DNA from 3 places in the Paenibacillus sp. FSL M7-0802 genome. Region 2 is predicted to be linked to each of the others. Evidence: riboswitches for the same ligand, from Rfam matches in the RefSeq annotation. Region 2 holds a riboswitch; each other region holds the start of a gene.
What was found. Region 2 has a riboswitch for cobalamin ahead of metE (5-methyltetrahydropteroyltriglutamate--homocysteine S-methyltransferase). Riboswitches for the same ligand answer to the same signal wherever they lie in the genome.

Region 1: it holds a riboswitch for cobalamin, as region 2 does, so the genes downstream of both, MHB54_RS06005 (ABC transporter substrate-binding protein) here and metE (5-methyltetrahydropteroyltriglutamate--homocysteine S-methyltransferase) in region 2, are expected to answer to the same signal.
Region 3: it holds a riboswitch for cobalamin, as region 2 does, so the genes downstream of both, MHB54_RS13930 (ABC transporter substrate-binding protein) here and metE (5-methyltetrahydropteroyltriglutamate--homocysteine S-methyltransferase) in region 2, are expected to answer to the same signal.

What each region holds. Positions count from the first base shown of each region.
Region 1 covers NZ_JBBOSD010000001.1:1,189,680-1,196,675, forward strand. Annotated here, with positions in the region: gene MHB54_RS05975 (cobyric acid synthase) at 1-408, opposite strand, end outside; gene cobS (adenosylcobinamide-GDP ribazoletransferase) at 447-1,316, opposite strand; gene cobU (bifunctional adenosylcobinamide kinase/adenosylcobinamide-phosphate guanylyltransferase) at 1,313-1,879, opposite strand; gene cobT (nicotinate-nucleotide--dimethylbenzimidazole phosphoribosyltransferase) at 1,876-2,946, opposite strand; gene MHB54_RS05995 (ABC transporter ATP-binding protein) at 2,990-3,823, opposite strand; gene MHB54_RS06000 (FecCD family ABC transporter permease) at 3,820-4,866, opposite strand; gene MHB54_RS06005 (ABC transporter substrate-binding protein) at 4,863-5,870, opposite strand; cobalamin riboswitch at 6,078-6,271, opposite strand; gene MHB54_RS06010 (histidine phosphatase family protein) at 6,394-6,996, opposite strand, start outside.
Region 2 covers NZ_JBBOSD010000001.1:3,200,581-3,207,576, forward strand. Annotated here, with positions in the region: gene metE (5-methyltetrahydropteroyltriglutamate--homocysteine S-methyltransferase) at 1-1,237, opposite strand, end outside; cobalamin riboswitch at 1,398-1,593, opposite strand; gene nrdG (anaerobic ribonucleoside-triphosphate reductase activating protein) at 1,770-2,267, opposite strand; gene MHB54_RS14895 (anaerobic ribonucleoside triphosphate reductase) at 2,264-4,213, opposite strand; gene MHB54_RS14900 (AbrB/MazE/SpoVT family DNA-binding domain-containing protein) at 4,505-4,975, opposite strand; gene MHB54_RS14905 (glycoside hydrolase family 3 protein) at 5,210-6,996, shown strand, end outside.
Region 3 covers NZ_JBBOSD010000001.1:2,984,624-2,991,619, forward strand. Annotated here, with positions in the region: gene MHB54_RS13925 (nucleobase:cation symporter-2 family protein) at 1-785, shown strand, start outside; cobalamin riboswitch at 1,476-1,679, shown strand; gene MHB54_RS13930 (ABC transporter substrate-binding protein) at 1,897-3,477, shown strand; gene nikB (nickel ABC transporter permease) at 3,493-4,422, shown strand; gene nikC (nickel transporter permease) at 4,437-5,252, shown strand; gene MHB54_RS13945 (ATP-binding cassette domain-containing protein) at 5,252-6,169, shown strand; gene MHB54_RS13950 (ABC transporter ATP-binding protein) at 6,166-6,942, shown strand.

The DNA.
Region 1 (6,996 bases), 2.0 Mb from region 2:
GGTATCACGCAACCGATTCAGAGCATCCATAACGGTCTGTTTGGCTTTTGGCAAAAAATCCTTCCGGTAATCGGAGGCGCTCATATAGGCATAAGGTACACCGTGTACAACAATTTGTGAGTGCATATCTTTGACTGGCTTAATCAGAATCGGATTCATGTCAGTCGTGGCCTCAATACCGCAGGCCTCAGCCTGCACCCCCTGAGCGCGTCCAATTTCCTTGCCGTCCTCAGTAACATAAGAGTTTAACGCCATATTTTGCGACTTAAACGGTGCGGGACGATATCCGTCCTGCGTAAAAATACGGCAAAGCGCAGTTGTCACCACGCTTTTGCCCACATCCGACGCTGTTCCTTGAAGCATCAATACGGCTGCCGGGTTCGTGCAGGACGGTTCGAAAGTTGACAATTGCCTCTTCCCCTTTAACGAATTCATTTCAAATCTGGTCACAACCCGTACAAAATTACAATAAACAACAATAAAACAGTCTCCAGCAATTCGTTTAAAGTTCCGTATATATCTCCCGTAAGTCCACCCAAGCGGCGGTTAATACGGTTTGCCGTGAAGGTTCCAACACCGTAAGCCAAGACCGGAATCAACACAAAACCTATCGAGATTGGAAGGCTCTCAGAATATGAAAGGAACGTCTGTATGGTTGATCCTGCCAACGACAGATTCCCAGTATCCCTTGTTGCTGTAGCCAAACCTGCCAGAAGATATTGTCCTACGGCAGCACTCAGGGTCACTAATACAGCCCAGAATACGGCTAACCCTACGCGGCCACCACTCATATCAGCAAAACGCGCAGCCAGCCCATCATCATTACGGGCTTTAGGCCAGCGCTTCATTGCATGTACCATAAACCAGCGGCTCCAAACCATCGGAAGCAGCAGTAAGCCAGACACATTCCGTTCAACCAACACTGTATACAGCAAAGAAGCCTTGAGCATGAGTAGCAACACACAAGCAATAACGCCCATTGCTCCTACACGGCTATCCTTCATAATCTCCAGCATCCGCTCACGGGATCGGTAGCTGAACAAGGCATCAGCCGCGTCCATCCACCCGTCCAAATGCAATCCGCCCGTCAACCAAACCCAGACAACAAGCGTAAGAATCGCACACGGCAACGGCGGCAACACCATAGAAGTAAGCGCCGCAAAGCCCCAGACAATGATGCCAATAACCACTCCGACCAGCGGATAATAACTTGCACTGCGTTTAAGCAAATCCGGGGAAAAATCCAATTCCGCCTTCACCGGAAGACGCGTTAAAAATTGAAAAGCCGCAGCAACAGCCTGACGTTCGCGGCTCATAGCTTATATTCCAACTGTTTGAGTTCTACGGGAATGCCCGCCGTCACCAAAAATACTTCATCACAAAGACGGGCAATCCGCTGATTCATAACCCCACTCAAATCCCGATACAGCCGACCAAGCGGATATTCGGGCACAATACCGTCACCAACCTCGTTGGTCACGATGACGAGCTGCCCCGGATACTGCTCCACAGCTGCCGCCAGTTCATTAATGGCAGCTCTGGACGCAGCTTCGCCGTCCTCGCCTGCGGCCAGCAGCACGTTCGACAGCCACAGGGTCAGGCAGTCGACTAGCACCAAAGGCGCGGGTGATGGCTGCGACGCTTGATCGCCGCCAAGCCGTCGCAGCAGCTCCGGCAGCGCCTTCGCTTCCTCCAGCGTCTGCCAGTCGTATCCGGCAGACTCGCGCTGGACCCGATGAAGGGCGATGCGCTCCTTCATCTCCATGTCATAGGCTTGTGCCGTTGCAATGTAGCAGGCGCCAGGCGCGCGCGACATGCATAATCGCTCGGCAAAGCCGCTTTTCCCGCTGCGTGCCCCGCCAGTCACGAGCGCTTTCATCGCTGCGCGGCTCCCTGACCGTCCGATACGCCTGCATCGGCAAAGGTCGCCATTTCGCGCATAATGCGGCACGCCGCATCAATCAGGTGCAAGCTAAGCGCACCGCCTGTGCCCTCCCCGAGCCGCATGTCCAAATAAAGCATGGGCTCCAGCTTGAGCTGGCGGAGCACCGCCGCGTGCCCGCGCTCGTCCGAGGCGTGCGAAGCGAGCATGTACGCAGCGCTAGCAGGCGCAAGTGCACGCGCTGCGAGGGCGGCTGCGCCTGAAATAAAGCCGTCCAACACGACTGGACAGCGATGTGCGGCTGCCCCGAGGATGACTCCTGCCAAGGCGGCAATCTCCAGACCGCCGACCTTAGTGAGCACGTCGAGCGCATCATTTGCATCTGGCTGGTTCACGTCCAATGCGCGGCAGACAACCGATATTTTACGGGTAAGCCCAGCCATATCTACACCCGTCCCCCGGCCTACGATAACTTCCGGCTCCAGTCCGGTGAGAGCACATACGACCGCAGCGCTGGCTGTCGTATTCCCGATGCCCAGCTCTCCGGTAACGAATAGCCGTGTGCCACCTTTGACCGCTTCTGCTACGGCTTCTGCTCCGGCCAAAACCGCCTGTTCCGCTTCTGTACGCAGCATCGCTGGCCCTTTAGCTATATTCGAAGTACCCATGCGTACCTTACGGTCCACCAGATTCGCGTGAGCGACATCCGCATTCACGCCAACATCTACCACCTTGACATCTGCGCCCGCATGGCGTGCCAGCACATTAATTGCCGCGCCACCTGACAGCATGTTATACAGCATTTGCTGTGTAACCTCAGCCGGAAAGGCACTGACTCCCTCTTCACACACCCCGTGATCCGCAGCCATGACCATAACCGTTTTACGATCAAATTCAGGCTTGTCCACTCCTGTAATTCCTGCTAGCTTGATGGCCACACTTTCCAACTTTCCAAGACTTCCCGGTGGCTTTGTTAATTGGTCCAAATGGGCTGAAGCTGCCGAGGCCGCCACCACATCCGGCTGGGCAATGCTATCGATCAGCTGACGCAGCTTGTTGTTCATAACTTCCACTCCCTGCTCTTTTTAAGTGTGTTTCATCGTTTATTTAATCTGCTGTATCCGAAGCACTCCTGCGCAGCAAGAGCTGCGGCACACCGCTATCGGGATGCGGAAGCATCACAGGCTCAACACCGTATACTCGTCGAATCCGATCCTCGGTTAATAACTTCGATGAAGCTCCCAATCCTTCAACCATTCCATCCTTGAGTACAAGCAAATCTTCGCAAAATTGGGCTGTCAAGTTAAGATCATGCAAGACCGCAATAATCGTCACACCCGTTTCTTGGCGCCAATCTGCCAGCAGTTCCATAAATTCAAGCTGATAGCGCAAGTCCAGATAGGTCGTAGGCTCGTCCAGCAGCAATATTCGTGGCTCCTGCACCATTACTTTTGCCAAAGCTACACGCTGTCGCTGTCCCCCACTCAAGCGGTCCAATGCTCTGTCCGCCAGCGTGGTAAGACCCAATCGCTCTAGCACGCGATCCGTGATCGCCTCCACATCAACACCCTTTTCCCTGCCTAGCCAGTCCTGATGAGGAAAACGTCCCATTTCTACGACTTCCCTGACGGTGTATCCCACTGGAGGAAGCCCTTCCTGTTGGAGTACGGCTATGAGTCGGGAAAGCTCTTTTCTGCTGTAGCTACCGACCTTTTTGCCATAGATATGAACGTTTCCCGAAGTTGGCTGATCTACACCGGAAAGCAAATGCAGCAAGGTGGATTTTCCACTGCCGTTCGGACCAATAATCCCCCACCAAGTTCCTTCGTCGACGCTCCAGCTTATATTCTTTAACGCATGGAACTCTCCATAGGCACGTGTTAGACCCGATACCTCTAACGCCCGATCACGTACCTTCTGTGATTCACTTTGTTCTGTCACAGCATTTCCCCCCTGCGCAGTTTCTTGTTCCGGTACAGGAGATATGCGAAGAACGGTGCCCCAACAAAGGCCGTCATCACGCCCAGAGGAATTTCCGTGGGGGCTAACAACGTGCGAGCCGCCGTATCTGCCCAAGCCATAAAAATAGCTCCACCGAGCGCAGATAATGGAACAATCATCCGGTAATCAGGCCCTGTCACCAGACGAATGATATGCGGTACAACGAGTCCCACAAAGCCAATCACTCCACATACCGAGACAGCGGCTGCTGTCAGCAGCGTGGAAATGATCAGAACAGATAGCTTCGTCGCATCTACATGAACTCCCATGTGAGCCGCCTGACGTTCACCCAAAGCCAAAATATTCAGCACACGTGCCCGGTTCCATAGAAATACCAGTCCTATGACCACATAAGGTAAAAGGATTCCTGTATATGACCAACCGCGCAGACTAAGACTTCCCATCGTCCAGTACAATATTTCATTGACCGTCTCCTTCGACATGGCTGTCAGAAAGGAAACAACCGCCCCCAGAAAGGATTGCATCACCACACCCGACAAAATGAGACTTTGTGTCGGGATTTTTCTACCTTCCCGTGCCAACGTCAGCACCATCCACAGCGTCAGCATTCCGGTCGTAAATGCCACTAACGGCAGCGTCCATATGCCAACAAATGAAAATTGAAGGCCCCAATAAATCAGTACTGCCGCTCCTACCGAAGCCCCCGAGGATACCCCCAGTGTATACGGATCAGCCAAAGGATTACGCAGCACACCCTGAAATCCGGCTCCAGCCAGCGCCAGCGCTGCTCCTACCAACATTCCCAGTAACACTCGTGGCAATCTAACCTTCAAAATAATCTGCTCTGAGGATGTATTCCAATCCGGTGTAAACGTATCGCCTAACCATGGAAGGTGGTTAACCAGAATGCCCGTGATCTGGCTGACCGGAAGCTTGGCCGAGCCGATGCCAAGACAGAGCAGTAGCGTCAGTAACAGCAGGACAAGACCTGTTCCTCCAAAGCCGATCAGTTTACGGTTCATTTGAAAATTTCAGGATACACGCCCTTGGCCACTTCCTTGAGACCTTCCGTTACGCGTGGACCCGGACGACTAATCAAATTATCATCCACGGCAAATACCCGGTTGTGGCGAACAGCCGATATTTGATCCCATCCACTGCGAGCTTTAATGATTTCGCCGAGCGTTTGACCAGTTTTGTCGTCCTTGACACTTTTGCTGTACAAAATCACGTCAGGGTTCGCAGCAATAATATTTTCCTCACTAATTTGGTACCACCCCTTCTGCGTGGCACCTACATTTTCGCCGCCCGCTAACGTGATCAGCTCGTCCATAAACTCGCCTTTACCAACTGTCCAGCCTGGTGAAAACTCGACGTATACCCGCAGCTTCTGACCTTTACCGATATTTTTAATTCCTTCTTTCACTTCAGCTACATCTGCTCTCATCTTGTCAGTCACCGCTCTCGCTTCTTTCTGATGATCGGTGATTTTCCCATACAATTCGATGTTAGCCATGACATCTTCAACTGTCTTCGGTTCCGTTTTAAAAATCATAATTCCCATGTCGCGCAGCTTGGTCGTAGCCTGTTCACTAAGTGATATCCCTGCAAAAACGACTTCCGGGTTAGCAGCAATGATCGCCTCTTCGTTCGGTTTCATAATACCGCCCACTTTAGGCTTTTTCGTAGCTGCTTCCGGGTAATCAGAGTAGTCGGAGACGCCAACAATTTCCTTATCCAGCCCGATGGCGAACAGCGCCTCGGTTTCTGCCGGGGAGACGGAAACGATTTTATCCGGCGCTTTTTTGAATGTAAATTCCTGTCCTGTTGTATCCTTAACCGTGAGTGGGTAAACTGTTTTGCCCGGAGGCTCTTGTGCGGTTACGGTCTGTCCCGGCTGCTGTGAAGAATTCTGGTTCTCTTTATTTTCAGCATTTTTCCCATTAGCTCCACATGCACTCAGCACAACTGCCAAAATCAGAACCAATAGACCTGTTGTCCAAACCTTTATTTTTTTTCCTGCCATGATTTGCACCCCTTCATAAAAAATCGTTAAGAGCGTTACTTGAACATCATCAGATATCTTCTAAATCCAGCCTTCTTTTCCTATCAAAAAAACCCCGCATCCTCATATCAGGACACAGGGGTCACGTTAGCGCAGATCGTGCGCAGGCGGCAGCTTCTTTCCGCATGGACAGTCACTGCGAACACGTCATCCTTTCCTCGAAGGATTATGGTGACAGGCGGACGGGCAGGTATCCTGACTTATGGTAAAATGCATGTCCTGAAATTCTTTCATATGCTTAGTAGCACATAAAGCAGGACTAACGGGCATGTTTCCATTTACAGTGGCGGGACCGCGCCGGACTCACACCGACTTCCCTTTTAACAGCGCAGGCAAGGGAAACCATAGTTTCATCACGCTGCGCCGACCTCGTCTGCTGGATATTTGATGTAGTGGTAGTCAAGCCGTTCTTTTACTTGATGATTATAGGTTAAAAAGAGGCGGCTTACAACCCAAACAGCCTCTTTATCCGCTGGTGTCTAACCTAATGAGGAAGCATTTCTGCTATGTAATTGTGCCGTCCTGCCAGCCTCAATTGAATCCTAAATGCTTCTCCCGGCTTCGGATTCAAACTCCAAAAATCATGGCCCGGTATCAGCATGCAAGCTAACTGACGAATTACGCCACCATGCGTAACGACCAAAACAGAGGGTGGCGCAGCAGTCAAATCCATGGGTTGAACTTCCATAGCAACACGCCATTCATACAGAGAGTCAAGAAATTTCCGTAGACGATTCACAAAATCTGCCCAAGACTCTCCTCCAGGAGGGGTTATCCGTTGCGGCTCATCAATCCAAGCGCGATACAACGACACATCCTTGAGCATGTCATACGTTTTTCCATCCCACTCACCAAAATGAAGCTCTCGCAGACGTGGTTCCATCATAGGAGACATAGTAGATAGGGAACCTCCAGACGTCAATTCTGATTCCGGCACAATGATCTGCAAGGTCTGGCGACATCGCATTAAATCGCTGCAATAGATTCGAGCAAAGGACTGCCCTTGCAATTTTTCTTGCAAAGGCTTTAATTCCTGCTCTGCTCCCGGTAGCAAACCTAAGTCGGAGTGTCCTAGATATCGACGTTC
Region 2 (6,996 bases):
ACAGGTCGGCCAGATCGGCAGCTGTCTGTACGCGTGCCGCTGAACTGTTGAAACGGGCTACCGCATCCGCACTTTGCTCAAGCTTGGCGAGTGCGGAAGGATCGTGTTTGCCAAGTGCAGCCGTCAGGACGGCGATTTCCTCCAGCTTTTCATCGGCAAAGGCCAGCGCTTGCACCAGCTCCTTGTCCAGCTTGTGCTCTGCCTCCAGACTGACTGGCACATGCAGCAGACTGCATGATGGCTGTACGATAAGCTGTGCGGCAGTGGTTTGTTCTGCTAACTGACCCAGCAGGGCAGCCACAGCGTTCAGGTCGCTTCGCCATATATTGCGCCCGTCAATAACCCCAGCGCCCAGCGTTTTTCCTTTAGGGAAGCCATGCTGCAATATATGCTGAAGATTTTCGCCATCATCATACACAAAATCAAGACCCAATCCCTGTACCGGAAGTGCGGACAGACGCTCATAATGGTCCAGGCTGCCAAAGTAGGTTTGCAGCATTATATTCAAGGAGGGCGCAGCTTGAGTCAAAGCTTCATAGACTTCCTGAATAATGTCCAAATCCTCTGCCGGGAATGAGGTGGTCAGGACAGGTTCATCGATTTGGACCCACTGAACGCCTTCTGCCGCTAGTTCAGACAGGATACGGGTGTACAGTGGCAGGAAGCTTCGTACGATGGCGGCCAAATCCTTACGATCATAGCCTTTGGATAAGGTAACGAATGAATAGGGGCCGATGAGGACCGGTTTCCCATCAATGCCTAGCTCTTGTTTTGCTTCACGATAAGCCTGTAAGGGTTTATTTTCAGTGAACACCGGGACTGCGTTTGCCAATTCAGGAACGATGTAGTGATAATTGGTATTCATCCATTTGGTCATTTCACTGGCGGTTGCTCCCTTCTGTCCACGAGCGATCCCAAAATACACGGACAGAGGAACCGGACCTGCGGGACGATGGTTGAACCGTTCGGGTACCAGACCGAACATTACAGATGTATCCAGCATGTGATCGTAATAGGAGAAGTCTCCGACAGGAATGCGATCAATCCCCTTGTCACGCTGCTTGCTCAGATGCTCCAACCGTAATCTTTTCATCTCCGTCTGCAGTTCGCTTTCGTTAATGCTGCCGTTCCAGAAGCGTTCCAGTGCTTTCTTCCATTCCCGGTTTTCGCCGATACGCGGATATCCCAGATTACTGCTAATCAAGCCGGACAATTCAGGCCATTCAATAATGGACATGTACTTTTCCTCCTAGTGGGTAGCTGTTTTATTTTTACGTACCAAAAAAGGCATTCTTCCCCCAGAGTTAAAAATAAGTAGGGGAAAGAATGCCTCCGTGATTAAAAAATCAAAAATACGGCGACTGCTCTTAACACCTCCCTATCTTCCGTAGGTACTTGCGATGTTGTTAAAATAGGCAGGTCTCCTGACTTACGGATCATGACTCTCAGCATTCCTTCCCGGTCTGTGGACCAGTGGATATATGAACAGCTGAAAGTTCCCCGTTTACAGTGGCGGGACCGTGCCGGATTTGCACCGGCTTCCCTTTTAAGCCTGATCTGAATAGAACAGACACCTATCTCCAAGCTATGCGGTTAAGGTATGACGAATAATTATGCACTCGTATACTTGTTCACCATCATAAGTGAAACTTACAGGATGCGCAATAGAAACTCCAATGGAAACAGTTAGCTATATGAAAAAAAGACAAGCCTTACCCATGATGGGGACTTGTCTTAGATATATAGCATCTTGCCGGGTAAACTTCGCGTTAAGCCAATGAAACGGTATAGCCTGCCTGAATACTGGCTTTTACATCTACCAGACGCTGGTTGCGACTGCCCCGGAAGGGAAGGGTCAGGTCCTTTTGCTGTTCTACAAAACGACCATCCACAATCACATCGCACAAAAGCGCTAGCTCCTGTCGCTCCTGATCTGTGAGTAAATCTTCATAGACAAAGCCAGTATAAGCCCACACGGTTCGGTCGGGACAGGCCTCGCGGAAGTCACGCACAAATTGCGAGCATTCTGCTGCTGAGAAAAACGGATCTCCCCCGCAGAGAGTCAGTCCGTCCAACAACGGATTATCCATGATGTCACGAATGACTTCCTGTTGTCGTTGGGGTGTAAATGGCTCACCTGCACGGAAGCTCCACGACGCTGGATTAAAGCATCCGGGACAGGCATGACGGCAACCGCTAATAAACACGACAGTGCGCAGGCCGTATCCTTCGTTCAGAGATTCCGGAATGTAGCCACACAAATTCACTTATGTTTCACCCGGTCTCGAACTTCTGCCTGTTTTGCAGCATTAAAGCGAACGGTATAATCTCCTGTCAGATATCCGGTTACCCGACGTAAGCGCTGAAAGTGTGTATGCTCCTCATCTGTGCCGCATTGGGGGCAGCTTGTCCCGATAATCCCTTCATAACCACATTCCGTACAACGATCCACCGGGTGGTTGATAGAGAAATAGCCGATGTTCTGATGCAGCGCGTACTGAACAATTTTAAGAAACGCATCCGGGTTATTCCGCGCGTTACCATCCAGCTCGATGTATGAAATCGCACCAGCGTTGCAGAGGTTATGGAACGGAGCTTCCAAGCTGATTTTACGAGCAGCCGGGAGCGTATAATACACGGGAATATGAAAAGAATTCGTGTAATATTCTCGATCATTTACCTCAGGGATAATCCCGAAATCACGTTGATCCAGCAATGTGAACTTGCCCGACAGACCTTCGGCAGGCGTAGCGAACAATGTAATATTTAAATTGTGATATTCACTCATTCGATCGCAATACACGCGCATGGAAGTGATGATTCGCTGTGCCTCGCGGTATACGAAATCATCCTCCCCGTGGTGTTTCCCGTATAGTGCCTTCATGCACTCAGCCAGCCCGATGAACCCGATCGAAAGCGTACCGTGCTTTAGTACGCTTCCCACCTTATCATCTGGCGCCAGTTGTTCTCCACCTTCCCATACCCCTTCGCGCATCATAAAGTCCGAGGCTTTGGCCGGTTGGCTGGTCTGGATTTGATAGCGATGGATTAGGCCATCCACCGCAATGCGCATAACTTCTTCCAGTCTCGCATCAAAGCGATCACGGTCAGGTGTCAGGCGTTTGCCTGTGCAAATACCATACTCAATGCCAAGCCGCACCAGATTAATGGTATTGAAGGAGAGATTTCCCTTGCCACTCTGCCGGTTTCTACCGAAACGGTCAGAAATGGTGCGGGTACGGCAACCCATTGTCGCTATAATGGTATCCGGGTCATCAGCACGGTAAAAAGGCAAGTTGAAGGTGGCATCCACATTCACAAAATTGGGATACATCCGTCTGCTAGAGCATTCTACTGCCCGTAAGAACAAATCATAATTGATGTCGCCTTCTGCCTGGTTGATTCCCTCTTTGCATTGGAAAATATGCTGCGGAAAAATAGGAGTTTCCCCGCTGCCCAAGCCGCGAATAGTGGCCTCCAGCAGCGATTGAGTAACAAGCCGTCCTTCAGCAGACGTGCACATTCCGTAATTCAGTGAAGTGAATGGAATCTGTCCACCCGCCCGACTGCTCATGGTGTTCAGGTTATGAATGAGCGATTCAGCAGCCTGCCGGGTTTCCGTTTCCGTTTCTTCGCGTGCGAATGCGTATGAACGAGGGCAGACTTCTTGCAAATGGGGATTGGCCATATGTAGTTCGTCGTCAGACAGATGGGATTCTATCTCTTCCTCGAACAACCGAAGTCCCTTGCGCAGATGCTTGCGGAAGGACCGGGCAACGTATGGGGCAAGGTCCCAATCTATTTTATTGGCGGAGACACCTCCGAATTGGCTATTTTGCTGAGATTGGAAAATAATGGCGACCAGTGCCATAGCGGACATAATCGTTTGCGGTGTGCGCACAGAGCCGTTGCCTGTATTGAAGCCGTCTCGCAGTAAACGACCAAACGGGATAAAGATACAATTTGTAGTTCCGAGCGCATATTGGTCCAAATCGTGAACATATACATATCCGTGGTCAATCGCGTTCGTCAGTTCAGGCGGAAGTACCCGCAGGCGCGCATACCATTTGGCATACTCGGACCCAAGCTTGCTCATTTTGCCGCTGAACGATTCTCCATTCAAATTCGCATTCTCCCGCAGCATGTCCAGATCTTGTGCCCCAATGACCCGCTCGCCGATGTCGTATAATTGATGTTCCTCCAGCACCTTCATCGTAAAACCCTCCATATAGTAAAATATATATATTTTTCACAAAAACAACATATTGATGATATCTTGTGTTAACCAATTGTTTCGATCTATATATTGTATATACGTAAACATTGAGAGTATGTGACTATTGTCACATTGATAGGAGTGGGCGGTATAAAAAAGCCAGATACAGAGTAAGGGACACATCCACGGATATGTATCTTACTCTATATCTGGCCATCGTAGTTGCGATGAAAATGATAGGCTTGCGAGTACATAGTATATGATCTTGGGATATTGTTTTGGGAAGGTTTAGAGTAGCTTTTTCAACTGGGACACCCGGCCTTGGGAAATATCTAGCATTTCGGCATATACTTTTTGTGGCAGATTCGGGTGTTCCTGAATCAGCTTGCGTAGCTTTTTTACCATTTCACCTTGCTGCACTCTAGATTGCTTGGGTTGCCAGGTTGTATTGGTTCGGGTCGGCTTAGAATCTTCTTGAGCCTGGATAGCATCGGTGCTTGTGGCATGCACATTTTCATCGGTCTTTAATACCTGGATGCACTCTGCGCAAATAAAGCTGTCGCGAAAATAAGTTAAATGATCCACTGCGCCGCAAAATTTGCAGGAGACACCGGTGTATTTTCTTAGTACAAACCCTTCTTCATCTACGAAAAATTCAAGTGAATCACCGATATTGATATCCATTGTAGTGCGCATTTCCTTAGGGAGTACAATCCGCCCCAATTGATCCAGAGGCCTTGTCATTCCGGTATTTTTCATTAGCGCTTCCTCCTTCAGTGATATATCCTGATTATACCAAAAAATATTATTTTTAGCTTTGTATATTGAAGGTAAAATACAACTTTTTTTGTCTTTATGCTGCGGTCTCTCTTTCAAACAGTATAGGATGTTTTCGGTATTGTTGCCGGGGTACTCCTTTTTAGCTATGATATATTAAAACGCTTTCATAAAAGTGCTTTTTATCATCTTAATTAAGCTAAGGAGATGACGGATATGAGTCATGAAACAACGGGTATCGAATATTTATTTCAAGATCCGAAGATTCATCTGGATGAGCGTGTACGGGATCTCGTTTCGCGACTAACCTTGGAGGAAAAGGTTGAATCCATGTTGCAATACCAGCCGGCCATTGACCGATTGGGAGTCGCAGCTTACAAGCACGGTACGGAAGCGGCACACGGGATAGCGTGGTTAGGTGAGGCGACTTCATTTCCTCAGCCTGTAGGATTGGCATGTACTTGGGATACGGAATTAATGCGCCAAATCGGCTCTGTTATCGCAGATGAGGCACGTGTTTACTATCGTCGTGATCCCAAATTAAACGGTCTGACCCTGTGGGCACCTACGGTGGATATGGAGCGTGACCCGAGATGGGGGCGCAATGAGGAAGCTTACGGCGAAGATCCGTATTTGACGGGAGAGTTGTCAAAGGAGTTAGTCAAGGGGATACAGGGGGATCATCCGGTATATTTGAAAGCGGTTGCCACTTTAAAACATTTTCTGGGTAACAACAATGAAGTGGATCGGGGAAGTGGCTCCTCCAGTATAGACCCACGAAACCTGCGAGAATATTACCTAAGAGCTTTTGAAAAGCCTTTTACGGAAGGCGGCGCACAGTCGATGATGACTTCTTACAACCTGATTAATGGAACGCCTGCTACGTTATATCATGGGGTTAACGATATTGTCAGGGGCGAATGGGGGATGGACGGCTTTGTTGTAAGTGATGCGGGTGATGTCATGGGGATTGTCAACGATCATCAGTATTACGATTCCCATACGCCTGGCGTGGCCGAATCTATTCGGGCGGGAATTGACAGCATTACAGATGATGCAGAGCTCTCCAAACAGGCAATTCGTGAAGCCTTGGCGCAAGGAACGCTACAAGAAGAAGACCTGGATCGGGCATTGTTCCATACGTTCCGTGTCCGTTTTCGTTTGGGGGAATTTGATCCGGCGGCAGACAATCCCTATGCCTCAATCGGAGAGGAAGCTCTCCTGACAGAGCAAGCCCGTGAATTGTCGCTGCGTGCGGCGAGGGAGCAGATCGTACTGCTTAAAAATGAGCATGAACTCTTGCCATTGAACCCTGCCCAGTGTGGCAAAGTAGCGGTCATTGGTACGCATGGCAATGAGGTGTACCGCGACTGGTATTCCGGTACGCTGCCCTACCGGGTTACACCGCTGGAGGCGATTCGTGCCAAACTGGAAGGCGAGGACGCAAAGGAAAGCGTCGTGTACCGTGATGCCAAGAATCGCGTGACCTTGACGGCGGCGAATGACGGAGCGAAGCTTACAGTCGATTCTTCTGGTGAGATGCGCCTGTCCCAGGATGGAGACCCAACGGTATTGACCATGACGGATTGGGGCTATGGCAGTGTGACGTTACATGATGAGCATCTGGGTACTTACGTGACGAGTGATGAGGAAACGCTCCGTGTTACAGCTGATGAAGCGTATGGCTGGTATGTCAAAGAGGTCTTTGGGCTGACTCCTGTTGGACAAGGAGAGCATCTGTGGACAACATGGAATGGCAAACCAGTGATTGCCGGAACGGAGGGCTCATTAAAGGTAGTGGAGGCTGAAAAATCTGCACTTAACGCTGTAGAGAGTAACGCCTCGACAGTTTTAGGACAGAGCCAAACATTCCAGGTAGAGACGGTGTCAGATGGTTTAGCGGAAGCGATAGCCGCTGCGCAAGCGGCAGATACAGCAATTGTATTTGTTGGAAATCACCCGCTCATCAATGGAAAGGAAGAGAATGACCGTCCAGGCTTGGA
Region 3 (6,996 bases), 220 kb from region 2:
TGGCAAAAGGCTTTTTGCGCTCGATTTCCGTGCTTATTGGGTTGTTCGTGGGCACAGTGGTTGCTTATGGAATGGGAATGGTGCATTTTGCTCCCGTGGCGGAGGCTTCATGGGTGAGTGTTGCACAGCCGTTTTATTTTGGTAAGCCTGAGTTTAGCATTATGGCAGTTTGTACGATGATTATCGTCAATATTGTCAGTATGGTTGAGTCTACAGGCGTTTATTTGGCAGTAGGCAAAGCAATTGATCAGAAGGTGGAGCAGAAGCAGATCGTCAATGGTCTGCGTTCCGAAGGACTTGCGATTATGCTTGGGGGTATTTTTAACGCGTTTCCTTATACAGCTTTCTCGCAAAATGTTGGTCTGATTTCACTCACACGCGTCAAATCGCGGAACGTTATTTTTGCTGCGGGCGGTATCATGGTTGTTCTTGGTTTGCTTCCTAAGCTGGCTGCCTTAACGACAGTGATTCCTAACGCTGTGCTGGGCGGGGCGATGATCGTCATGTTCGGCTCGGTCGCTGCATCAGGCATGTCTATTTTGTCAGAAGTGGATCTACGGAAAGAAAGCAATCTGCTGATCGCAGCATGCAGCATTGCCGTGGGCCTAGGCTCTGCCGTTCTGCCGCAAATGTTCGACCAGCTGCCGAGCTTTGCTAAAATGCTGTTGCAAAATGGCATCGTTTCGGGTTCGATTACAGCGATTGTCTTGAACATCGTTTTGACAAGAAAACAGGGCGAATCGGTCAAAAGCGTGACGGTTCAGGAGGTTCCACAGAAGGTTTGATGATTAGGAATAAATAAACCCTTGCCGTCTGGGGACATATAGATATTGACCCTGTCCGACTGTGCAGTGGCGCTAAAGTTAACTCTTAAGTTGATTTATTTACTAGAGGAATTTGCTAGAGTAGTGGGCGAGGCCGTGGTATAATTTACCTTATGGATTTTGAATAGTGGTGGATGTTTTCGGACCACGGTGTAGCTTCCCGAAAGGGGGTGAAGCCGATGGTCAACCTTGTGTCGTGCTACGATGTGTTGCGTTGGATGGTTACTTTACTAAGCCTGGTGTTTAGTATTCGTAAACTTTATCGCTGGCTACGTCGGAAATTTCGGAACAAGCGAAAACCCACCGCGTAATTAGGTTAGGCGCCTAACGGTGGGTTTCGTTTGCATTAACATTTAGTTGTGCAGCGCGCCGTGGTGGTGATCCACAGCCTTTCAAGTCCTAAGAGTCTTTGCCGTTGGCGCGGCGAAGACTCTTTTTAGTATACGGACACGATGATTATCTATATACCTAATTTTAGCACGTTCATTTCGTGCACGCAATGAATAGACATCACCTTCATTCTCGCTACATCGTTCAAATTTAAATTATTGTGCAGCATTTATTGACAAGCCTGTGACAACAAAATAAGATCGTAATGGAAAGAAATAAAGGAAGAAAACAGGTGTGAGCCGGACGACTCTATGTACGAGGTTTTGTTGAGACCATGTAGATGGTTGTTGAGCGTGTTCACTTAAAAGGGAAGTTCGGTAGATTCCGACACGGACCCGCCACTGTATACAGGCATCAGCAGGATACTGCTGGAGCTTTCAGAACAGCCACTGGAACTGTGAAGAACCGGGAAGGCCTGAAAGATGCGCCTGGAGTCAGGAGACCTGCCTGTTTTGACATCACTGTCAGACCCACGGGATGCTGGGGAGGTGGTTAGGCGTGCTGCATACGGAATGTCTGAAACCGATCTGATCCCTTCTATGTTTTTGGAGTTGGCTTCGAGGTGAGTTTTGACATTTTATAATGAAAGCATTTCTGACTGCTGATCAAGTGGTCCGGAATGCTTTTTTCGCGTTTTGCGTTAGGTTTATATGATTTTACAAGATAGAGGGGGATTCTTTGAATGATTAGCAATCGTAGCAGGCGTTCATGGTTGATATGTACAGGGGTGATGCTATTTCTGGCAGTTATGGCTCTTTCGGGATGTACCAGCAATAAGACGTCGGATAGCTCCGGCAAGGGTGAAAACGCGTCAGCACAACAAACAGCGACAGGTAAAAAGCTGATAATGGCGTATACATGGAAACCGTCAGGCGTTGACCCGCACGGAGATAATAGCTGGGATGTGATGCGATCCGGTGCAGGTGAGACACTGGTACGTTTGAATGAAAAGCTGGAGCCTGTGGCTTGGCTGGCAAAGGAGTGGAAGCAGGATAGTCCTACAGTTTGGACGTTCAGCTTGCAGGATAAAGTCACTTTTCATGATGGAAAGAGTATGGATGCAGCAGGTGTAAAAGCGTCTTTGCTGCGCTCTATCGAGAAAAGCCATCTGGCGAAGGATTTACTGAATGTGAAGTCCATTGATGTAAGCGGCCCGCTGGCTTTGAAAATCACGACAAACCAGCCGAACGCGGCGCTGGTGTCCAATCTAGCTGATCCATCGACGATTGTACTGGATGTGGCATCGATGAAAGATGAGCAGAGCTACCCAGCGATGACAGGCGCCTTTAAAATCAAAGCGTTCAACAAAGACCAATCGTTGGTCGTAGAGCGTTATGACGGATATTGGGGCGAGAAGGCACGACTGGCTGAAGCGACGATGAAGTTCATTACGGATGGGAATTCGCGCCTGATGGCGCTGCAATCCGGCGAGGTGGACGTGGCGACGGATATTCCGGTTGATAACGCAGAGGTACTGAAAAAGAACGACAAGCTACAAGTGCTGTCGGCTCCCTCCTTGCGCACCCATATGATCGTGTACAATATGGAATCGCCAGTATTCAAGGATGCGGCGAACCGTAAGGTGGTGGACAGCCTGATTCCACGCGCATCGATTGTGAGCGCCGTCATGAGGGGCTTCGGTACGGAAGCAAGCAGTCCGTTCCCGAGCATTCTTCCCTTCGGTAAAGTTGAGCGTAAAGCGCTGAACGGAACGGCAGAGCAGCTGTTGACGAAGGATGGGTGGCAGAAAGACGCCCAAGGGACATGGACTAAGCAAGGCAAGCCGTTCGAGGTTACACTGCTGACTTTCCCTCAGCGTCCAGAGCTCTCCGTTATGGCTGAGGTCATCCAAAGCCAATTGCTGAAAGAGGGAATCCAGGTCAAGATTCGCAAGGTGGAAAATATCGACGAGGCGTTGACCAAAAACGATTGGGATTTTGCAATGTACAGCATGCTTACTGCTCATACAGGAGAGCCGCAATATTTTATGGACATGTTTTATTCTTCGAAAAGCGAAGCCAATGTAAGCCGGTATAGTTCCAAACCGCTAGAGAGTATTCTTAACAGCTTGAAGCTGGCGAAGGATACAGCGCAGCGTAATGCTGTGACACTACAAGCGCTGGATATCATCAATGCGGATTTGCCACAGTCGTTCATTGTGCATCCTGATAATGTGTTTGGTGTGAAAAAAGGGGTGGAGGGTTTTACACCCCATCCGATCGAGTATTACTACATTACAGCGCAATCTGATATTACGGAATAACGAGCTGCGTATCCTATGATTCGTTTTATACTGGAACGTGTGGCGCAGCTGCTCATCATTGTATTCGTTGTATCCACGCTGACTTTTGTACTGATGCGGCTCGCTCCTGGTGACCCTGCTACTATTTTGCTCACCGCGCATAATGTCCCTGCCTCTGAGGAGGCGTTGACGACGCTACGGCAGGAACTGGGCTTAAACGAGCCGCTTCATATTCAATATGTGAACTGGCTGCGAGATGTGTTCACGGGGCATTGGGGCACCTCGTATGTATCCAAGGAATCCGTGCTAGCCGAACTATGGAACAGACTGCCTGCTACTGTGGAGCTAGCTGCTGCGGGCTTTGCCGTCATGACGGTGCTTACGCTGGGGCTGGGACTGGCTGCCTCGCTAAAAATCAGCGGCCCACTGGATCGTCTGGGCAGGCTGTTTGCCCTGCTGGGATCGTCGATTCCCTCTTTTTGGCTTGGTTTTCTGTTGATCTATCTATTCTCCGTTCGCTTGGGCTGGCTCCCATCCATGGGAAGGGAGGACTGGACACATCTAGTGCTCCCAGCGCTGACTCTTGGCGCAGGTTTGGGAGCGGTGCAAGCCCGTGTACTGCGCGCTCAAATGCTGGAGCTGGGTGACCGGAATTTTGTGAAAGCAGCGAAGGCTCGAGGCTTTTCACGTATGCATATCCTGTTTTTTGAGATATTTAAGCATGCGGTTCTGCCTATGATTACACTGCTAGGTACAAATCTATCATTTATGCTGGCAGGTAATGTCATCGTCGAGACCATTTTTTCATGGCCGGGGTTAGGTAAGTATTTTATAGATGCGATTACCCAGCGAGATTATCCGGTGATTCAGGGGTATGTTATTTTTGCCGTATTTTTAATAGTAGGTGTTCAGTGTTTGGTGGATTTGGTCCAGACGGCGATAGATCCGAGGCTACGTTTGCGTTAAGGGGGAAGCTGAAAATGAAAAAGATACGGCTTTCCTTTCAAGGGAGCTTGCTGGCAGGAGGCGTACTTTTTGGTCTGATCGTGCTGCTTGGGTTATTGGCTCCATGGGTCGCTCCTCATGATCCTCTTCAAGTGGATCTTTTGAACCGTCTGGCACCACCCAGTCGGAAATATCCTTTCGGTACGGATCATCTGGGTCGGGATGTGCTGTCACGGCTAATTTACGGGATACGGACGAGCGTGCTAATCGCATGTGCAATTACTGTAGCTACGCTGTGCTTTAGTCTGCCTATAGGGTTGCTCATTGGTTATGTGCGTGGACGTGTAGATCAGCTGATCATGCGGGGAATCGATGGCGTATTGGCTTTTCCTGATATTATTTTAACGGTGGCAATTGTGGGCATTTTGGGCCCGGGTTTTGTTAACATGACCCTTGCGATTATTGCGGTACGGTGGGCGGGCTATGTCCGGTATATCCGTAGTCTGGTTCAAAAAGCCTGTCAGGAGGACTACGTTCGGTATGCCCGTTTATCCGGCAATTCACACGTACGTATACTGAGACGTTATGTATTGCCACAAACGTTGCCGCAGTTGTTGGTTTATGCGGTATGGGATATCGGACGCGTGGTGCTGATGATCGCGGGGCTATCCTTTCTTGGACTGGGTGTACAGCCGCCCAAGCCAGAGTGGGGCGTGATGCTGCATGATGCAACCTCATATTTTCAGGTGGCTCCGCATGTCATGATTTTCCCGGGCTTGGCGATTATGCTATTCGTACTTGCCTGCCAGCTTTTGGGCGACCGCTTTTCGGAAAAGGGGGCGGCCAAATAGTGGGAGATCAAATAGCCCTTGGGGGCAAGGATACGATAGAACAAGTGGCAGGGCGAAAACCGTTGTTACACGTGGAACATTTGGAAATCTGCCGCACAGGCGTAGGAGCAAGCGGAAGTGGGAGCAAACCACTGCTGCGGGATGTGAGCTTTTCCATATATTCAGGGGAGATTGTGGCCCTGACCGGACCGAGCGGATGCGGCAAGAGTCTGACCGCACACGCAATCGCAGGCATGCTGGAGCCAGGTATCGGTGTTACGCAAGGGCGTATCTACTATAACGGGGAAGACATTCTCCCGTTCCAGGAACGGCGCTGGCAAAGGCTGCGCCGAGAGGATATTGCCCTGCTCATTCAACAATCGCTGAGCGGGTTGAATCCGATCCGGACTGTCCGCGCCCAGCTGATGGATACGCTTAGACTGTACGGGCGGCGTTGGATGCCGCACGACCAGATGGAGCCGGGGCACGCTGATGCAGCCCCATCCCACACTGCACCGAAGCAAGTCCACCCACTGGGCGTGCTGTCACGGATGCGGCAGATGCTGAGTCGTGCCACGGAGATAGCCAGAGGAGGCGCTACTCCAGTGCGGGAGGCCTATTTGCGCTCTCTGCTCCGCAAGGTTGGGTTTGCAGATCCTGAGCATATTTTGTCGTCATATCCTTTTGAACTAAGCGGAGGCATGTGTCAAAGGGTGCTGCTGGCTGCAATGTTAAGCTCAGGTCCGAGCCTCTTTATTGCCGACGAGCCTACTACGGCGTTGGATGTTATCAACCGCGACAAGGTTTTGGCATTGTTGCAACAATTGAGAGAAGACTTTGATCTCACCATATTGTTGATTTCACATGATCGCCAAGGTATGAGCCGCATAGCAGATCGAGTGTTGGAGATGAGCCCGGAAGGAAGGATGCACCAGTGATGCTGGAATTGAAGAATGTGACCAAAGCATACCCTGTCCGCAAACGGAGAAAAGGCTGGTTCAGCACGCAAGATAGCGAGCGGGCCGTGAAGAAGGTGAGTCTGGAGTTACGACAGGGTGAATGTCTTGGACTGGTGGGGGAAAGTGGAAGTGGCAAAAGCACGCTGGCACAATGTATTCTAGGGTTGGAGTCGTTGACCTCAGGGGAGATTTGGCTGGATCATCAGCCTATACACTTCGAAAAGATGAAGGACGTTCAGCTGTACAAGCGAATCCAGTTGGTTGCACAGGATTCGTCCTCCTCATTGCATCCTCATATGACCATTCGAGATATTTTAATGGAGCCGATCCACAACTATTTTCCTGAGCGAAAAGCGCAGGCGCTGGATATTTGTCTGTCCCTATTGGAATCGGTAGGATTGGAGGCTGACAGTCTGGAAAAATACCCAGCACAGCTGAGTGGCGGGCAAAAACAGCGGGTATGTATTGCCCGAGCGTTGGCGGTGGAGCCGGATATTATCTTGTTCGATGAATCGATCGCCAATCTGGATACGACAACGCAGTCTTCTGTACTGGACATGCTCAAAAGAATGCAGATGGAACGTCAGTTGTCCTACCTATTCATCACTCACGATCTCCAATCTACTCGCCAGTTTTGTGATCGAGTTGCCGTCATGGTTCAGGGGGAGATCGTGGAAATCTTTAAGGAATGGGATGAAGACTTGTTACAGCATGAGTACACGCGTACTCTGTTTCAAGCGTTGGAGAATTAAGCCATAAATTTAATATTATACAAATTTAAAATAAATAAGAGGATTGCTTGTCGA